One region of the Cellulomonas hominis genome, then DNA from elsewhere that is predicted to be linked to it. Evidence: predicted binding sites of a transcription regulator. Region 1 holds the regulator's gene; the other holds the start of a gene.
What was found. Region 1 encodes LexA, which represses DNA repair genes until DNA is damaged. Its sites were predicted from a motif close to TCGAACANNTGTTCGA; they were not measured.

Region 1 (9,027 bases):
CGTCGGAGCTGACGGCCGCGGCGGTCCAGGTCCGGTAGCCCGCCGGCCGGGCCGCGGCCGGGCGCGCGGCCCGCCGTGTCCCCGGCGGCGACTACCCTGTCCGGGTGCCCGATCCCGCCCCCGACGTCGACCACCTGCTCGACGTGGCGGTGGCGGCCCTGGGCGGGTCGCCGCGCGAGGGCCAGCTCCGGATGGCGCGCGAGGTCGCGGGCGCGATCGAGCGGGGCGAGCACCTCATGGTGCAGGCCGGCACCGGCACCGGGAAGTCGCTCGGCTACCTGGTGCCCTCGGTCCGGCACGCGGTGCTCGCGGAGGAGCGCGTCGTCGTGTCCACCGCGACCCTGGCGCTCCAGCGCCAGGTGATGACCCGCGACCTCCCGCTCGTCGCCGACGCACTCGCGCCCGAGCTGCCGCGCAGGCCCCGGATCGCGCTGCTCAAGGGCTGGCACAACTACGTCTGCGTGCACAAGACCGCGGGCGGCTACCCGCCGGACGACCAGGGCATGCTGTTCGACCTGGGGGACCACGGCGCGGCCGAGCACCCCGCGACGACAGAGGCACCCGACGCGCCGGAGGGCGGGACGCCCGAGAAGGAGCCGCTCGGCGCCCAGGTCGTCCGGCTGCGGGAGTGGGCCGAGGCGACCGACTCGGGCGATCGGGACGACCTGGTCCCCGGCGTCACCGACCGCGCCTGGCGGCAGGTGTCCGTGACCTCGCTGGAGTGCCTGGGGCAGCGGTGCCCGATGCTGGAGGAGTGCTTCCCGGAGCGCGCCCGGGCCGCCGCGCGCGCCGCCGACGTCGTCGTCACGAACCACGCGATGCTCGGCGTCGCCGCGTCCGGCTCGCCGAACGTCCTGCCCGAGCACCAGGTGCTCGTGGTCGACGAGGCGCACGAGCTCGCGGACCGGGTCACGGCGCAGTCGACGGCCGAGATGTCCGTCGGCGCGGTCGAGCACGCCGGGCGGATGGCGCGCCGGCACGGGGGCGTCGCGACGACCGAGCTCGACGGCGCCGCGGCCGCGCTCGGCGCCGCCCTGATCCACCTGCCGGAGGGGAGGTTCGCGGACGGCCTGCCCGAGGGCACCCGGTCCGCCGTCGCGATGGTGCGGGACGCCGCGCGCGGGCTGCTGACGGCGCTGCGGCCCGAGAAGCCGGCGTCGGGCGAGGCCGCGCCCGCCGACTCGGGTCTGAAGATCGCGTCGTCGGCGGTCCTCGCCCTGTTCGAGGTCGCCGACCGCATGGCCGCCGACGCCGACGACCAGAGGTACACCGTGCTGTGGTGCTCGCGCGGCGAGCGGGACGGCGCCACCCGGATCTACGCGGCGCCCCTCGCGGTGAACGGGCTCATCCGCACGCACCTGCTGTCCGGCCGGGCCTCGGTGCTCACCTCCGCGACCCTCAGCCTCGGCGGGGAGTTCCGGTCGATGGCGCGGGCGATCGGCCTCGAGGGCGCGGGGGAGGCCGCCGCGGCGACCGCCTCCGCCGCGACCACGGCCCTCGCGGCGCCGGGCGGGAGCGAGGGCACCACCCCGGCCGCCGGGGCGGCAGCATCCGGCTCCGGCTCGTCCGCCGCCACGACGACGCTGCCGTGGCACGGGGTCGACGTCGGGAGCCCGTTCGACTACCCCCGCCAGGGCATCCTCTACATCGCCCGCCGCCTGCCGCCGCCGGGCCGCGAGCCCGCCACCGACGCGCAGCTCGACGAGATCGCGGAGCTGGTCACCGCGGCCGGCGGCCGCACCCTCGGGCTGTTCTCGTCCCGGCGGGCCGCGGTGGCCGTCGGCGAGGCCATGCGCGAGCGGCTCGACGTCCCCGTGCTCGTGCAGGGCGAGGACCAGCTCCCCACCCTGGTGCGCCGGTTCGCGGAGGACGAGGCCACCTGCCTGTTCGGGACGCTCTCGCTCTGGCAGGGCGTCGACGTGCCCGGGCGGTCGAACCAGCTCGTGCTCATCGACCGGATCCCGTTCCCGCGCCCGGACGACCCGGTCCGCTCGGCCCGTTCCGAGGCGGTCGCCGCGGCGGGCGGCAACGGGTTCATGTCGGTGGCCGCGACGCACGCGGCGCTGCTGCTCGCCCAGGGCGCGGGACGCCTGATCCGCTCCGTGGACGACCGCGGCGTGGTGGCCGTGCTCGACCCGCGCCTCGCGACGGCCCGGTACGGCGAGTTCCTGGCCCGGTCGCTGCCGGCGTTCTGGCGCACCACCGACCGTGAGGTCGCCCTCGGGGCGCTGCGCCGGCTCGCCGCGGCGTGACGCGGCTCGCACCTGCGCCGGCGCGACGCGCGGCGCAGCGGGCGCGCGGGTGCGCCCCGGCCCGTTAGCCTCGTGAGCAGCGCGCCGACCGGCGCCGACGCAGCCGCAGCACCACCGGGAGGACCGCCGTGAGCGAGCAGACGAACGACGTCGAGGGCGACGAGCTCGGCCTTGCCGGGAGCGGGGCGTCGCCGCGGCGCACCACCAAGCTCGCCGTCGTCGGCGCCGGCGCGGTCGGGTCGACGATGGCGTACGCGGCGCTCATGCGGGGCGCCGCCCGCAGCGTCGTGCTCTACGACATCAACAAGGCGAAGGTCGAGGCCGAGGCGCTGGACCTCGGGCACGGCATCCAGTTCATGCCGATGGCCGAGGTGATCGGCTCCGACGACATCGCCGCCTGCGCGGACGCCGACGTCGTCATGGTGACCGCCGGCGCCAAGCAGAAGCCCGGGCAGACCCGCATCGACCTGGCCGAGGCGACGATCTCCCTGGTGAAGAAGATCCTGCCCTCGCTGGTCGAGGTCGCGCCGAACGCGGTCTACGTCATGGTGACCAACCCGGTCGACATCGTGACCTACGCGTCGCTGCGGGTCTCGGGCCTGCCGCCGACGCAGCTGTTCGGCTCCGGCACCGTGCTGGACTCCTCGCGGCTGCGGTACCTCATCGCGCAGTACACGGGCGTCGCGGTGCAGAACGTGCACGCCTACATCGCGGGCGAGCACGGCGACACCGAGCTGCCGCTGTGGTCCTCCGCGACGATCGGCGGCGTGCCGCTGCTCGACTGGAACGCGATGGAGGGGCACGTCCCGCTCACGCACGAGGTCCGCGAGTCGATCGCCCGCGAGGTCGTGGACTCCGCCTACCGGATCATCGCCGGCAAGGGCGCGACCAACTACGCCGTGGCGCTGGCCGGGTCCCGGATCATCGAGGCGATCATGAAGGACGAGCGCCGGATCCTGCCGGTGTCGTCGCTGCTCGACGGCTACCACGGCATCAGCGACGTGTGCCTGTCCGTGCCGTCGGTGGTCGGCCGCGGCGGCGTGGGCGAGCGGCTGCAGGTGCCGATGTCGACCGACGAGCTGGCGGGCCTGCGCCGGTCCGCGGAGTCGCTGCGCGCCGTCGCGCGCCGCTTCGGGCTCTGACGCGGGCTGCCTCGCCCGGCCCCGCCGGGGTCAGTGCAGGACCAGCTTGAGGGCCAGCACGACGCCGCCGAACGCGCCCGAGATCGCGGCCTCGCCCACCAGGGCGAGGCCGCGCGCCCCGGCGAGGTAGGCGACCAGCGCGCCGCCGGCGACGAGCATCACCACGGTGAACACCAGGGCGGCCACGGCCGCGTCGGTGACGTCGGCGCCGACCGCGCGCGCCAGCAGGAACACCAGCAGCGGCGGGAGCGACCCCAGCAGGACTCCGGTGCTCTCCCGCAGCGCCGTCATGAGCCGCTGACCCGTGTGGTGGTCGCGGTCCTCGAGGCGCCCGCCGACGGCGTCGACGTACACGTGCGCCAGCCAGTACGTGATGATCACCGCCGTGGTGGCCACCGCCACGATGTCGTTGGACTCGGCGTGCAGGCTGGTGACCGCGAGCATCGCCGCCGACACGATCGCGCCGTACAGCAGGTCGGGTGCGTCCTTGCCCAGCAGGAACCGCGTGACCCGCTCGACGCGGGGTGCCGGCATCGTGGGCCTCCGTCCCTGGGCGCGTGGCGGGCGTCAGCGAGCGTAGGTCGGCGCCCCCGCGGGGCGGGTCACCCGGCCGGGGTGAGCGGCGACGCACCTGCGTGCCGGGTGGCGGTCGGGGTGCGGCGGGGGTACGTGTGCACGTGCGGCTGCGCGACCGACGACGCGGCGACCCGCAGGGCGTCGAGCGCCGCCGCGACCGCCGGGACCCGGGCGGTGCCGGGCTCGGTCACGGCCTCGACGACCCGCGCCGCACCGGGGCGGGCGGGGTGCACGGTGACGCCGGCGTGCGGGAGCGCGGCCAGCGCCAGACCCGGGAGGGTGGCGACCCCGAGGCCGGCGCGCACCAGGCCGAGCACGGCGAGGTAGTCGTCGGTCGCGAAGTCCACCCGCGGGGTGAACCCGGCGCGGGCGCACGTGCCGACGAGCTGCGCCCGGCACTGCGGGCAGCCGGCGATCCACGGTCGGCCCGCGAGGTCGGCGAGGTCCACCGGCGTGCCGGGCTCGCGGCCGTCGGCGGCGGGCAGGACGGCGAGCACCTCGTCCCGGACGAGGGGCACGCGTCGCAGCCGGTCGTCGGCGGGCTCGGCGTCCGCGTCGCGGAACACGAGGGCGACGTCGACGCGGCCCGCGGCGAGCTCGGCCAGCGCCTCCGGCGGCTCGGCCTCGGCGAACGTCGTGCTCAGGCCCGGGTGCGCCTGCCGGAGCGCGGCCAGGGCCCCCGGCAGCAGCGTCGCGGCCGCGGACGGGAACGCGGCGACCCGCACGCGCCCGGCCCGCAGGCTGGCGACCGCCGCGACCTCCTCGAGCGTCGCGGCGAGGGCCGACTCGACGGCGGCGGCGTTCCGGGCGAGCACGAGGCCGGCCTCGGTGAGGCGCACCCCGCGGCCGGCGCGCACCACCACGGGCGTGCCGACGGTGCGCTCGATCACCCGGAGCTGCTGGCTGGCCGCGGGCTGCGTGAGCCCCAGCTCGCGCGCGGCGGCGGTCACGCTCCCCGCCTCGTGCACGGTGCGGACCAGGCGGAGGGCGGCGGCGTCGAGCGTCCGGGCGGGCATGGCGCGAAGCATAATCGCACGGCATGGGTCTGCGCGGAACTGCCCGTTGCGCGCATGTGCCGGGCGGCGGGAGAGTCGGGTGGTGCGCTCCCTCGACGACCTCCGCTCCGACTTCGACCCCGCCCCCGGCTACCTGAACGCGGCGACGGCCGGGGTCCCGCCCCGCCGGACCGTCCGCGCGCTGCGCGCCGACCTGGACCGCTGGGGGAGCGGCGGGCTCGACGTGCCGCGCTACGAGGAGGCGGTCGGCGCCGCGCGCGCCCGGTTCGCCGCGCTGACCGCGGTCGACGTGGACCGCGTCGCCATCGGCTCGCAGGTGTCGGCGATGGCCGCGGTGGTCGCCGCGTCGCTGCCCGACGGTGCCCGGGTGGTGTGCGTCGACGGCGACTTCACGTCCACCGTGTACCCGTTCCTCGCGCAGGCGCCGCGGCTGCGGGTGTGCCACGCGCCCGCCGACCGGCTCGCGGAGGCCGTCGTGCCCGGCGTCGACCTCGTCGCGTACTCCCTCGTGCAGTCCGCCACGGGGCAGGTGCTGGACGACGACGCCGTGGTCGCCGCAGCCCGGGCCGCGGGGGCGTGGACGCTCTGCGACCTCACGCAGGCCGCGGGCTGGCTGCCCGTGGACGCCGGTCGGTACGACGTGGCGGTGACGGCGGCGTACAAGTGGCTGTGCGCGCCGCGGGGCGTCGGGTTCCTCACGGTGCGGCCCGAGGTCCAGGACCGCCTCCGGCCGGTGCAGGCCGGCTGGTACGCCGGTGACGATCCGTGGACGTCCTGCTACGGCCCGGAGATGCACCTCGCGGCGGACGCACGGCGGTTCGACGTGTCGCCCGCGTGGCAGGCATGGCTCGGCGCCGCGGAGTCGCTCGACGCGTTCGCCGCGACCGATCCCGCGGCGGTGCGGGCGCACGCCGTCGGGCTCGCGGACGCGTTCCGCGCCGGGCTCGGGCTGCCGCCCGGCGGGAGCGCGATCGTCAGCCTGCCGGACGCGGACGGGGCGCGGCGGGCGGCGCTGGAGTCCGCCGGGTGCCGGGTCGCGGGCCGGGCGGGGCGGGTGCGGGTGGCGTTCCACGTGTGGAACGACGAGGAGGACGTCGCGCGGGCGCTGGCCGCCCTCGGCGCGCGCGTGGCCGGCTGACCGCCCCCGCGCCCGCGCGCGCCGCGCGGGGTCAGAGCGCCCTGAGCACCGAGACCACGCGGCCGAGCACCTGGGCGTGGTCGCCGTCGATGGGGGAGTACGCCGGGTTCTGCGGGAGCAGCCACACGTGGCCGTCCTGCCGCTTGAGCGTCTTGACCGTGGCCTCGCCGTCGAGCATCGCGGCCACGATCTCCCCGTTCTCCGCGACCGGCTGCCGGCGGACGACCACCCAGTCGCCGTCGCAGATCGCCGCGTCGACCATCGAGTCGCCGACGACCTTGAGCAGGAACAGCTCGCCGGCGCCGACGAGCTGGCGCGGCAGCGGGAAGACGTCCTCGACCAGCTGCTCGGCGAGGATCGGCCCGCCGGCGGCGATCCGGCCGACGACGGGCACGTAGGCCGCCTCGGGGGCGCCCTCGCGGGCGGCGCTGTCCTCGTCCCCGATCCCCGGGACGCCCGGCAGCGGGGCGACGCCGCGCGAGTCGTCGGGCTGGACGACCTCGATCGCTCGCGGGCGGTTCGGGTCGCGGCGCAGGTAGCCCTTGCGCTCGAGCGCGGTCAGCTGGTGCTTGACGCTCGACGGGCTGGTGAGGCCGACCGCGTCGCCGATCTCGCGCATGCTCGGCGGGTAGCCGCGCGACTCGACGGACGCGCGCACGGTCTCGAGGACGAGGCGCTGGCGCGGGGTCAGCCCGTCGCCGTCCGGCTGCAGCTCCACGACGGAGACGTCGTCCCCGCCGGTGCTCGCCGTGGCACCCGTTCCCTCGCCGGCCATGTCCGCTCCCGTCGTCCGCGGCGCCGGTGCGCGTCGCACCCGTCCGCCGTGCCGGTCGCGTCCCCGCTGGTCACGACGCCCGACGGCGGTCCGCTGACGGTCCGCCGGGCGGGCGTGTCAGACCCTCGTGGTGCGCTGTACCCGACGTCCCGAGCGTAGGGCGCGCGGGCAGGTGTTTCAAACACCTGTTCGACCGTGTCTCGACATCGATCGCTCGGTGTGGTTGAGTTCGTACAGACGTTCGAACGAACAGGTGTTCGAGGGGCCGCGCGGCGGTCCAGGAGGGAAGTGGTGGAGATGAGCGCCATCGCAGCGCACCCGCGAGTCGCCCCGTCGATCGGTCCCCGGGGTGCCCGGACCGCTCCCGCTCCCGTGCGGGCGCGCCCCGCTGCTGCGGCCGAGGCCCCGGCGCGGCTGCACCTCACCCGGCGCGGGCGCGTCGTCCTGGTGCTGCTCGCCCTGCTCGTCGTCGCCGCCGGCGTCATGGGTGGGCGCGCGGTCGCCGACGCCCCGCAGCGCGCGACCGAGGTGACCACGCACGCGGTCGTCGCGGGGGAGACGCTCTGGCAGATCGCGTCGGACGTCGCCGTCCCGGGCGAGGACGTGCGGGACGTCGTGGCGCAGCTGCGGGACCTCAACGGGATGGCGGACTCCTCGCTGATCGCCGGTCAGGTGCTGCTGGTCCCGGCGGGCTCCTGACCGACGGATCCCCGCTGGTGACGGCGTCGCGCGGGCCGTGCTGACGCGTCGCAGGATTAACGAAACTGGCGGCTTGCGTAATTGGAGCGGGCGCCTCTAGGGTGGTGCCACCTCGAACGGCTGGCTGGGGGGCTCGCCGCGAGGGACGCGTCGTCGTCGTGACCCACGGGTCCGGCGCGAAGGCGTGCAGCAACCGTCCGCACGAGGCGAGTCGTCCGGACGAGACGGGACGGGGGCGTCCCCACGAGGGTGGCCGCGGAAGCGGCCACCCTCGTCGTCGTTCCGGGCGCCGGCCCGGCCCGGGTCCTCAGGACCCCGGGGCCGCGAGCTCCGCGACGTCCACGAGCGTCATCTCCGCGTAAACGAACGGCTCGCCCTCCTCGGGGTGCCACAGCGCGCTCGCCGCGGACGGCAGCCGGCGGCCGTCGTGCCGCGCGTACCCGTGCACGGGCGTGGACCAGCGCTCGGGGGTGAACGAGCGCCCGTCGCGGGAGGCGCGCAGCCGGTCGTCGGACACGAAGTCGACCAGGTCGCCGGCCTCGTCGAACGCGAGCACCGCCCGCACCGTCTGCCCGCCCTGCCGGTACGTCCCCCGCACGTGCCGCGCGTCGAGCGCCTCCCAGGTGACCGGGGCCCGCACGAGCGCGGACGGGGCCATGAGGCACAGGTCGTTGAACAGCGTGACCGTCTCGCCCCGGTCCATCGACGGCCCCGCCCCGCGCACCACCGGGATCGCGGAGAGCAGGTCCGCGCGCATCGTGGCCGTGCCGTCGGTCAGCACGTGCAGCACGTCGACCGGCAGCCCCGCCGCGGTGGCGTCCAGCAGGAAGTGCCGCGTCGGGCGCGGGCCGGACGTGGACACCTGCTCGCCGGTGAACGTCATCCACCGGTCGCCGGGTCCGCCGCGGATGCGGCCGCGCAGCGTCACCCGGAACGCGGTCATCGGCGGTCGGCCGACGCTGCCGGTCCGGCGCAGGTAGCCGGCCAGCGCGGGCGGGAGCACGGCGAGGTCGTGCTCGGTGATCGGGCTCGGCGGCGCGGACGGGTCGGGCGCTGCCTGGGCGAGGGCCGCGGCGACGCCCCGCCGGTAACGGGTGCGGGCCGAGCGGGAGCCGGTCGCGCACCAGCCGTGCACCACCGCGATCGCCAGGACCAGGTCGGGGACCGTCCCGGCCCACGCCTCGGGCCACTGCGAGACGACCAGCGCCTGGGACGCGACCACGGCGACGGCCCCGAGCCGCCACCATCCCGGCCGGCGCGCCAGCAGGGCGAGCCCCGTGACGACGAGCAGCGCGGCGGTGGCCAGCCAGGCGTACCCGGCGACCGGCCCGACCGTGAACCGGGTGCCCTCGGCCCCGGCGAGGCCCGGGCCACCGGGGGCGGCGACGTACCCGAGCACGTGCAGCGCGCCGTGCAGCAGGATCAGGAC
Region 2 (9,027 bases), 600 kb from region 1:
GCGGGGCTTGAGGGCGCTCGGCAGCGGCGGGCGCGGGCCGGGGCGGGGCGCGGGGGCCGGGGCGGCGGGCGCCTCGGCGGCCTCGGGCTCGGTCGCCTCGGGCTGCGCGGTCTCGGGCTCGGTGGCCTCGGGCTCGCTCGCCTCGGGCTGCGCGGCCTCCGGCCGGGTCGCCTCGGCCGAGGGCTCCTCGGTGGCGGGCTCCTCGGTGGCGGGCTCGGTGACCTCGGTGCTCGCGTCGACCTCGGTCGCGTCGGCCTCGGTGGGCTCCACCTCGACCTCGACCTCGGCCTCCGCGGCCTCCGGCGTCTCGGCGGTCGGCGTCGTCGCGGCGACGGCGACGTCCTCGCTGTCGTGCGAGCGCTGCTGCTCGTCGGGCGTCTCGGTCACTGGGTCTCCACTCCCTCGATGGTGACGGGGGTGGCGGGGGTGCCGTCGGAGGCACCCCCGGTCACGCCCGCGTCAGCGACTGCCTGCACGACGTCGAGGCCCGACGTGATGCGGCCGAACACGGTGTATCCGCCGGCGGTGTCCGACGGGATGGTCGAGTCCTCGTAGACGAGGAAGAACTGGCTGCCCATGGACTCGCCGTCGCCGCCCTGCCGCGCCATCGCGATGGTGCCGGCCGGGTAGACGTCGTCCGCGGGGGCGTTCTCGATCGGGCCGAACGCGTAGCCGGGGCTGCCGGTGCCCGTCGGGTCGCCGCACTGCAGCACGTAGATGCCGCTCGTGACGAGCCGGTGGCAGTCGGTGCCGTCGAAGTACCCCTCCTGCGCGAGGGTCACGAAGTTGGCGACGGCCTGCGGGGCGGCCGCGCCGTCGAGCTCGACGCCGATCTCGCCCTGGCTCGTGCTGATGGTGCCGGTCCAGGTGCGGCCCTCGGCGAGCGCGGCGTCGGGCAGGACGCCGCCGTTCCCGGTGCGCGCGGCGGGGGTGGTGGCGTCGGCGGTGGCCGTGGGGGTCGCCGCCGCGGAGGGCGTGTCGTCGCCGCCGCCGAGCAGCAGGGCCGCGGTCACGCCGATGCCCAGCACGAGCACGCCGACGACGCCGCCGGCGACCACCTGCTGGCGACGGCGCTGGGCCTTCTTCGCGGCCTGGCGCTCCTGCCACTTCTCGTACCGGCGTCGCTCGTACTCGCGCTCGCGCTTGCTGGACGGCACGCACACTCCTCGTCTTCGGTCCTCGGGCGGGGTCGGCCCCCGCGCGCGGGCGCGGCGGCCGAGGCTCCCGCGCCCGCCCGACAGTCTAGGCAGGCGGCGATGGCGCTGAGTGCGCCCACCGGCCCAGGCGCCGCTAGCGTGGCGCCGGTGCGCATCTTCGGACTGACCGCCCCGGTGTTCGCGGCCACCTGCTACGTCGTCGCCGCGGACGACGGGACCTGCGTCGTGGTGGACCCCGGCGGTGGTGTCGCGCCCGCGGTGGCGGCCACGGTGGCGGAGCACGGGCTGCGGGTCGCGGGGGTCGTCGCGACGCACGGGCACGCCGACCACGTCTGGGACGCCGGGCGGGTGGCGGGCGCCGCGGGTGTGCCGCTGCGGCTGCACGCCCGGGACGCCTACCGCCTCGCGGACCCGCTGGGGACGCTGGGTGCCGGTGCCCGCGGGGTGTCGGACGGCCTGGCCGCGGCGCTGCGGGACGCGGGACTCGACGCCGACGGCTTCGACGCGGGGGAGCCTGCCCCGTTCGGCGCCGGCGACGGCGCGCGCACGCCGGACGAGGAGCTCGTGCTGGGCGGCGTCCGGCTGGTCGCGCGGCACGCACCGGGGCACACCGAGGGCTCGACGCTCTACCTGCTGGAGGCGGGCGACGACCGCGTGGCGTTCACCGGCGACGTGCTGTTCGCCGGGACCGTCGGGCGCACCGACCTGCCGGGCGGCGACCCGGCGACGATGGCCGCGACGCTCCGTGACGTCGTGGCGACACTGCCGCCGCGCACCCACGTGCTCCCCGGGCACGGCCCCGCCACGCGGGTGGACAGGGAGCTGGCCACCAACCCGTACCTGGCAGGATGACGCGCATGGCCCGTCCCACCCCCCTGTCCGGCTTCCCCGAGTGGCTCCCCGACGGTCGCGTCGTCGAGCAGCACGTCCTCGACACCCTGCGCCGCACCTTCGAGCTGCACGGGTTCGCCGGCATCGAGACGCGCGCGGTCGAGCCGCTGGACCAGCTGCTGCGCAAGGGGGAGACGTCCAAGGAGGTCTACGTCCTGCGCCGGCTGCAGGAGGAGGCGGGCGAGGGCGAGCCGGCCCGGGCCGCGCAGCTCGGGCTGCACTTCGACCTCACGGTGCCGTTCGCGCGCTACGTGCTGGAGAACGCCGGGCACCTGGCGTTCCCGTTCCGCCGGTACCAGATCCAGAAGGTGTGGCGTGGCGAGCGCCCCCAGGACGGCCGGTTCCGCGAGTTCGCCCAGGCCGACATCGACGTCGTGGGTGCCGGCGAGCTGCCGTACCACTACGAGGTCGACCTGCCGCTGGTCATGGCCGAGGCGCTCGGCGCGCTGCGTGAGATCGGCCTGCCGCCGGTGCGCGTGCTGGTGAACAACCGCCGGGTGGCCGAGGGGTTCTACCGCGGGCTCAGGCTGACCGACGTCGACGCGGTGCTGCGCAGCATCGACAAGCTCGACAAGATCGGGCCGGACGCCGTCGCGGACCTGCTGGTCGCCGAGGCAGGTGCCACGCCGGAGCAGGCGCGTGCGTGCCTGGACCTCGCCGCGATCTCCGGCGGGGACGCCGGGGTGGTCGACCGGGTACGGTCGCTGGCCGCGGCGCACGGCGTCGAGTCCGAGCTCATGGAGCAGGGCCTCGCCGAGCTGCGGCAGCTCGTGGAGGCCGCCGCGGTGCGCGCCCCGGGCGTCGTGGTCGCGGACCTCAAGATCGCCCGGGGGCTGGACTACTACACGGGCTCGGTCTACGAGACGGTGCTCGTCGGGCACGAGCAGCTCGGGTCGATCTGCTCGGGCGGCCGGTACGACACGCTGGCCTCGGACGGGAACCAGACCTACCCGGGCGTCGGCCTGTCGATCGGCGTGTCCCGCCTGGTGTCCCGGCTGCTGTCCGCCGGGCTGGTGCGCGCGACCCGCGGCGTGCCGTCGGCGGTGCTGGTCGCGGTGACGTCCGAGGAGTCGCGCCCGCAGTCCGACGCCGTCGCCACCGCGCTGCGCGCCCGGGGCGTCCCGGTCGAGGTCGCGCCGACGGCCGCCAAGTTCGGCAAGCAGATCAAGCACGCGGACCGGCGGGGCATCCCGTTCGTCTGGTTCCCCGGCGAGGACGGCGACCAGGTCAAGGACATCCGGTCCGGCGAGCAGGTCGCCGCGGACGCCGGCTCCTGGGCGCCGCCCGCTGAGGACCTGTGGCCGCGGGTGGTGCCGGCAGAGGGCTGACGCCCGGGGCCCCGTCGCGGCTCAGGCGATCGCGGCGAGGCCGGCGTTCAGCGTCGTCGCGTACAGCACCCAGGCCAGGTACGGCCCGAGCAGCCACGCGACCCACGGGGTCAGGCGGTGGAACGCGACGATCGTCGCGACCAGCGCCACCTCCAGCGCGAGGATGATCGCCAGGCCCGCTCCGAGCCGCTCGGCGCCGAAGAACACCGGCGTCCACGTGGCGTTGAGCGCGAGCTGCACGCCGTAGAGCACCAGTGCGGTGCGGGCCGCCCGGAACCCGTGGCGGCGCCAGATCAGCCACGCGGCGACGGCCATGACGGCGTAGAGCACCGTCCACACGGGGCCGAACACCCAGCTCGGCGGCGTCCACGCGGGCTTGTCGGCGTCGGCGTACCAGCCGTCCACGCCGGAGGCCGACGCGAGGCTCCCGCCCCACGCCACGGCGGCGTTCAGGAGCAGCAGGCCCGCGAGCACGGGCCAGCCGCGGGCGGACCCGGCGCGGGGCGCGGGGGCGGCGGCGCCGGCGGGGCGGGCGGCGGCGGGGGTCGCGGCTGTCATGCCTCCACCGTCCGCCGGCGCGGGCGGTCCGGCAACCGGAAGGCCAGCATGCTGACCTTCCCGCGGCACGGCGGCCGTCCCGCCTCGGTGGTTGCCCGCCGGTCGAACACGTGTTCGAATCGAGCCATGCGGTGGGACGGCCAGAAGATCGCGGCGGAGGCGGACACCGCCCTGCCCGGGCTCGCCCTGGCCGGGCACCAGCGCTCGGTGCGCACCCCGGAGTTCGCCGGCGTGACCTTCCACGAGGTGCACGCGAAGTCGGCGCTGAACAAGGTGCCGGAGTCGTCCGCGATGCCGTTCCGGTGGACCGTGAACCCGATGCGGGGCTGCCTGCACGCGTGCACGTACTGCTTCGCCCGGCCGACGCACGAGTACCTGGGCCTCGGTCCGGGCGAGGACTTCCAGACCCAGATCGTCGTGAAGACCAACGTGGTGGACGTGCTGACCGCCGAGCTGCGCCGGCCGTCGTGGCGGCACGAGCACGTCGCGCTCGGCACGAACACCGACCCGTACCAGCGCGCGGAGGGCCGGTACGCGCTGATGCCCGGCATCATCGGCGCGCTGGCGCACTCCGGGACGCCGCTGTCGCTGCTGACCAAGGGCACGCTCCTGCGGCGGGACGTCCCGCTGCTCGCGGAGGCCGCCACCCAGGTGGACGTCAGCGTCGCGGTGTCCCTGGCGATCGGCGACGAGGACCTGCAGCAGGCGATGGAACCCGGCACCCCCACGCCGCGCGCCCGGCTCGCGCTGGTGCGGAGCGTCCGGGAGGCGGGGCTCGAGTGCGGGGTGCTGGTCGCGCCCGTCATGCCGTGGCTGACCGACTCGACCGAGCACCTGGACGGGCTGCTGCGCGACCTCGCGGCGGCCGGGGCGTCCTGGGTGACCGTGATCCCGCTGCACCTGCGCGGACCGGTGCGGCCGCTGATGCTCGGCTGGCTGCGCGAGCACCGGCCGGAGCTCGTCCCGAGGTACGCGCAGCTGTACGGGCGGGGGGCGTACGTGCCGGAGGAGTACCACCGCTGGCTGAAGGACCGGCTGCGGCCGCTGCGGCGCCGGTACGGGCTGTTCGGGCCCGGCGTCGCGGCGGAGGGCGCGCGGCCGTCGCCCTCGCCCTGGCGGGTGCAGCCCGGCGGCGGGACCACCACCCCCGACGCCGCGCTGCCCGCGGCGGTGCAGCCCGCGCTGTTCTGAGCGGGGCAGTAGACTCGCGGGGCTGCTGCGTGCAGCGACCCACCCACCTGAGAGGACTCCTCGTGCTGCGCACCCACACGGCCGGCTCGCTGCGGGCCGAGCACATCGGCACCACCGTCACCCTGACCGGGTGGGTGGATCGCCGTCGTGATCACGGTGGGGTCGCGTTCGTGGACCTCCGCGACGCCTCGGGCATCGCCCAGGTCGTCATCCGCGACGAGGCCGTCGCGCACGGGCTCCGCTCTGAGTACGTGCTCCAGGTGACCGGCGAGGTCGGCCGCCGCCCCGAGGGCAACGAGAACGACCACCTGGCCACCGGCGAGGTCGAGGTCGTCGCCCAGCAGGTCGTCGTGCTCAACGAGTCGGCGCCGCTGCCGTTCCCGGTGTCGTCCTCGCTGGACGAGCCGGTCGGCGAGGAGGCGCGGCTGCGCCACCGGTACCTCGACCTGCGCCGGCCGGCGCCCGCGCACGCCATGCGGCTGCGCTCGAAGGCCAGCCAGGCCGCGCGCCGCGTGCTGGAGGCGCACGAGTTCGTCGAGGTCGAGACCCCGACGCTCACGCACTCCACCCCCGAGGGCGCGCGCGACTTCCTGGTCCCGGCCCGGCTGGCGCCCGGCTCCTGGTACGCCCTGCCGCAGTCGCCGCAGCTGTTCAAGCAGCTGCTGATGGTCGGCGGCCTGGAGCGGTACTACCAGATCGCCCGCTGCTACCGGGACGAGGACTTCCGCGCCGACCGGCAGCCGGAGTTCACGCAGCTCGACATCGAGATGTCCTTCGTGGAGCAGGAGGACGTCATCGCGCTCGGCGAGGAGATCCTCGTCGCGCTGTGGGGGCTCATCGGCCACGAGGTGCCGACGCCGCTGCCGCGGATGACCTACGCCGAGGCGATGGCCAGGTACGGCACCGACAAGCCGGACCTGCGGTTCGGGCTCGAGCTCGTCGAGCTCACGGAGTTCTTCGCCGACACCCCGTTCCGGGTGTTCCAGGCGCCCTACGTCGGCGCGGTCGTCCAGCCCGGCGGCGCGGCCACCCCGCGGCGCGGGTTCGACGCCTGGCAGGAGTGGGCGAAGCAGCGCGGCGCCAAGGGCCTCGCGTACGTCACGGTCGCCGAGGACGGCACCCTGGGCGGCCCGGTCGCCAAGAACATCTCCGAGGCCGAGCGCGAGGGCCTGGTCGCCGCCGTCGGCGCGCAGCCGGGCGACGCGGTGTTCTTCGCCGCCGGCAAGGCGTCCGAGGCCCGCGGGCTGCTCGGCGCCGCCCGCCTGGAGATCGGCCGCCGCGGCGGGCTGATCGACGAGTCGCAGTGGTCCTTCCTCTGGGTCGTCGACGCGCCGCTGTTCAAGCCCACGGGCGAGGACGACGACGTGGCCGTCGGCGAGGGCGCCTGGACCGCCGTGCACCACGCGTTCACGTCGCCGACCCCGGAGTGGATCGACCGGTTCGAGGAGGACCCGGGCCAGGCGCTGGCCTACGCCTACGACATCGTCTGCAACGGCAACGAGATCGGCGGCGGGTCCATCCGTATCCACCGCCGCGACGTCCAGGAGCGCGTGTTCGCGGTCATGGGCATCGACGAGGCCGAGGCCCGCGAGAAGTTCGGCTGGCTGCTCGACGCCTTCCAGTTCGGCGCCCCGCCGCACGGCGGCATCGCGTTCGGCTGGGACCGCGTCGTGGCGCTGCTGACCGGTTCCGAGTCGATCCGCGACGTCATCGCGTTCCCGAAGTCCGGCGGCGGCTTCGACCCGCTGACGGGCGCCCCGGCCCCGATCTCGCCCGAGCAGCGCCGGGAGGCCGGCGTGGACGCGAAGCCGAAGTCGGCCGCCACGGACGACGGCGTCGCGAAGGAGCAGGCCGCCGCGGCGACCGTCGAGGCGTGACCGCGGCGGACCCGTCCGCCGCCCCGGTGCCGTCCGCCCCGCCCGCGTTCCCCGCGGGCTGGGCGGACGACCCGTTCCTGCTGGACGAGCGGGGCTGGCTGCGGCCCGAGCGCGTGCACGCCGCCGACGGCGCGCTGCTGGCGGTGCTGCGCACCACCCGGGGCGCCGCGGGCACGGTGCTGGTCGCCCTCGGGCCGGCCGAGCCCGTCGCGGACGCCCTGCGCGCGCACGACGACGGCACGCACCTGTTCGCGTGGGTGGACACGGCCGCGCTCGGCCTCCTGCGCGCCGCGGACGTGCACCGGCTCGGGCTGCGGCCGGCGCGCACCGGCTGGGAGTGCCTGATCACGGACGCTCCGCCGCCGGCCCTCGCGGCCGAGTCCCTCGTGCGGGCGCTCGACCCCGTCCGGGACGCCGACGCGATCCGCGCGTGCCTGGCCGAGGCGAACCCGACCACCGACGCCGACCCGGAGGGCCCGGGCGAGCGCTGGTGGGGCGTGCCCGGCGACGGCGGGCGCCTGGCCGGCGTCATCGGCGCCAACCCGCGGGCCGGACGCCCCGGCGGCCACGGCTCCGGGCACCTGCACGGCCTCGGCGTGCGGCCGGGGGAGCGCGGGCGCGGGCTCGGCGCGGCGCTCACCGCGGCGGCCGTGCGGGGCCTGCTCGTCGACGGGGCGGACTGGGTGACCCTCGGCATGTGGGACGACAACCACGGCGCCCGCCGGATCTACCACCGCCTCGGCCTGCGCACCCTGCACCGCATGACGACCCTCCGCCGCGACTGACCTCCCGGCGCGGCGCGACGCGGCGCCTTCGGGCGTCGAGATCGGTGCTTCCGGCCGAGATCGGTCGCCCGGACGACCGATCTCGGTGCGGACGACCGATCTCGGCGCAGGACGACCGATCGCGGTGGTCGCGCGCCGACGCCGGCGCGGGGCGGCGCGGGGTCAGTGGGTGATCGCGAGGCGGTCGTGCAGGCGGCGCAGGGGGGCCGGGGCCCACCAGTTCAGGTCCCCCAGGACGGTCATCGTCGCCGGGACGAGCAGCAGCCGGACGAGGGTCGCGTCGATGAGCACGGCGACCGCCAGGGAGAACCCGACCTCCTTGATGACCAGCAGCTCCCCGGCGACGAACCCCGCGAACACCGCGATGACGATCGCCGCGGCGGACGTGATGACCCGCCCGGAGCGCTGCAGCCCGAGGCGGACGGCCGCGTCGTTGGGCACGCCGGCGTCGTGCAGCTCCTTGATGCGGGACAGCAGGAACACCTCGTAGTCCATCGCCAGCCCGAACGCGAAGGCGATGACGAGCGCGAGCACGTACGTCTCGATCCCGCCGGTGGACTCGAAGCCCAGCACGCCGGACAGGTTGCCGTCCTGGAAGACCCACACCAGCACGCCGAGCGAGGCGCACAGCGACACGACGTTGGTGAGCAGCGCCTTCACCGGCACCAGCACGGAGCCGGTCATGAGGAACAGCAGCACGAGGGTGGCCACGGCGACGATGCCGAGCGCCCACGGCGCCCGGTCGACCAGCGCGTCGGTGAAGTCGATCTGGTTGGCCGCCTGGCCGCCGACCCACGCGTCGAACGGCAGGTCCAGGTCGCGGATCTCGTGCACCACGTCCTGCGCGCCCGTGCCGCCCGGGTCGGTGTCGTCCGGGCGGACGCCGATGACGACGACGGAGTCCCGGACCGCGGGCGGGTCGACCGAGGCGACGCCGGGCAGCGCCTCGAGGTCGGGCACGACGGCCTGGGCCTCGGCGGCGCCGGTGCGGGCGACCACCTGGACCGACGGCGAGGACGACGCGGGGTACTGCTCGGCGAGCACCCGGACGAACTCCCGCTGCGGGCTGGACAGCGGCAGCAGCTCGGTCGTCGAGTTCCGGAGCTGCACGTGCAGCAGCGGGGAGGCGAGCACCAGCAGGATCGCCAGCGAGCCGCCCATGACCCACCACGGCCGGCGCTGCACCCGCGCGGCGAGCCGGGAGAACACGCCCTCCTCGTGGCTGACGTCGGCGGTGCGG

Region 2: HNR08_RS18655 (Rv2578c family radical SAM protein) is a predicted target of LexA. The motif match lies at 4,037-4,052, and genes of this name have one in related genera.

The regions. Positions count from the first base shown of each region.
Region 1 covers NZ_JACHDN010000001.1:3,351,827-3,360,853, forward strand. Annotated here, with positions in the region: gene hflX (GTPase HflX) at 1-38, shown strand, start outside; gene HNR08_RS15665 (ATP-dependent DNA helicase) at 105-2,252, shown strand; gene HNR08_RS15670 (L-lactate dehydrogenase) at 2,381-3,394, shown strand; gene HNR08_RS15675 (hypothetical protein) at 3,425-3,928, opposite strand; gene HNR08_RS15680 (LysR family transcriptional regulator) at 3,997-4,986, opposite strand; gene HNR08_RS15685 (aminotransferase class V-fold PLP-dependent enzyme) at 5,069-6,124, shown strand; gene lexA (transcriptional repressor LexA) at 6,156-6,899, opposite strand; gene HNR08_RS15695 (LysM peptidoglycan-binding domain-containing protein) at 7,197-7,598, shown strand; gene HNR08_RS15700 (DUF6544 family protein) at 7,906-9,027, opposite strand, start outside.
Region 2 covers NZ_JACHDN010000001.1:3,950,559-3,959,585, forward strand. Annotated here, with positions in the region: gene HNR08_RS18630 (DUF349 domain-containing protein) at 1-387, opposite strand, end outside; gene HNR08_RS18635 (peptidylprolyl isomerase) at 384-1,157, opposite strand; gene HNR08_RS18640 (MBL fold metallo-hydrolase) at 1,305-2,009, shown strand; gene hisS (histidine--tRNA ligase) at 2,015-3,376, shown strand; gene HNR08_RS18650 (TspO/MBR family protein) at 3,398-3,934, opposite strand; gene HNR08_RS18655 (Rv2578c family radical SAM protein) at 4,061-5,125, shown strand; gene aspS (aspartate--tRNA ligase) at 5,188-7,002, shown strand; gene HNR08_RS22820 (GNAT family N-acetyltransferase) at 6,999-7,787, shown strand; gene HNR08_RS18670 (MMPL family transporter) at 7,950-9,027, opposite strand, start outside.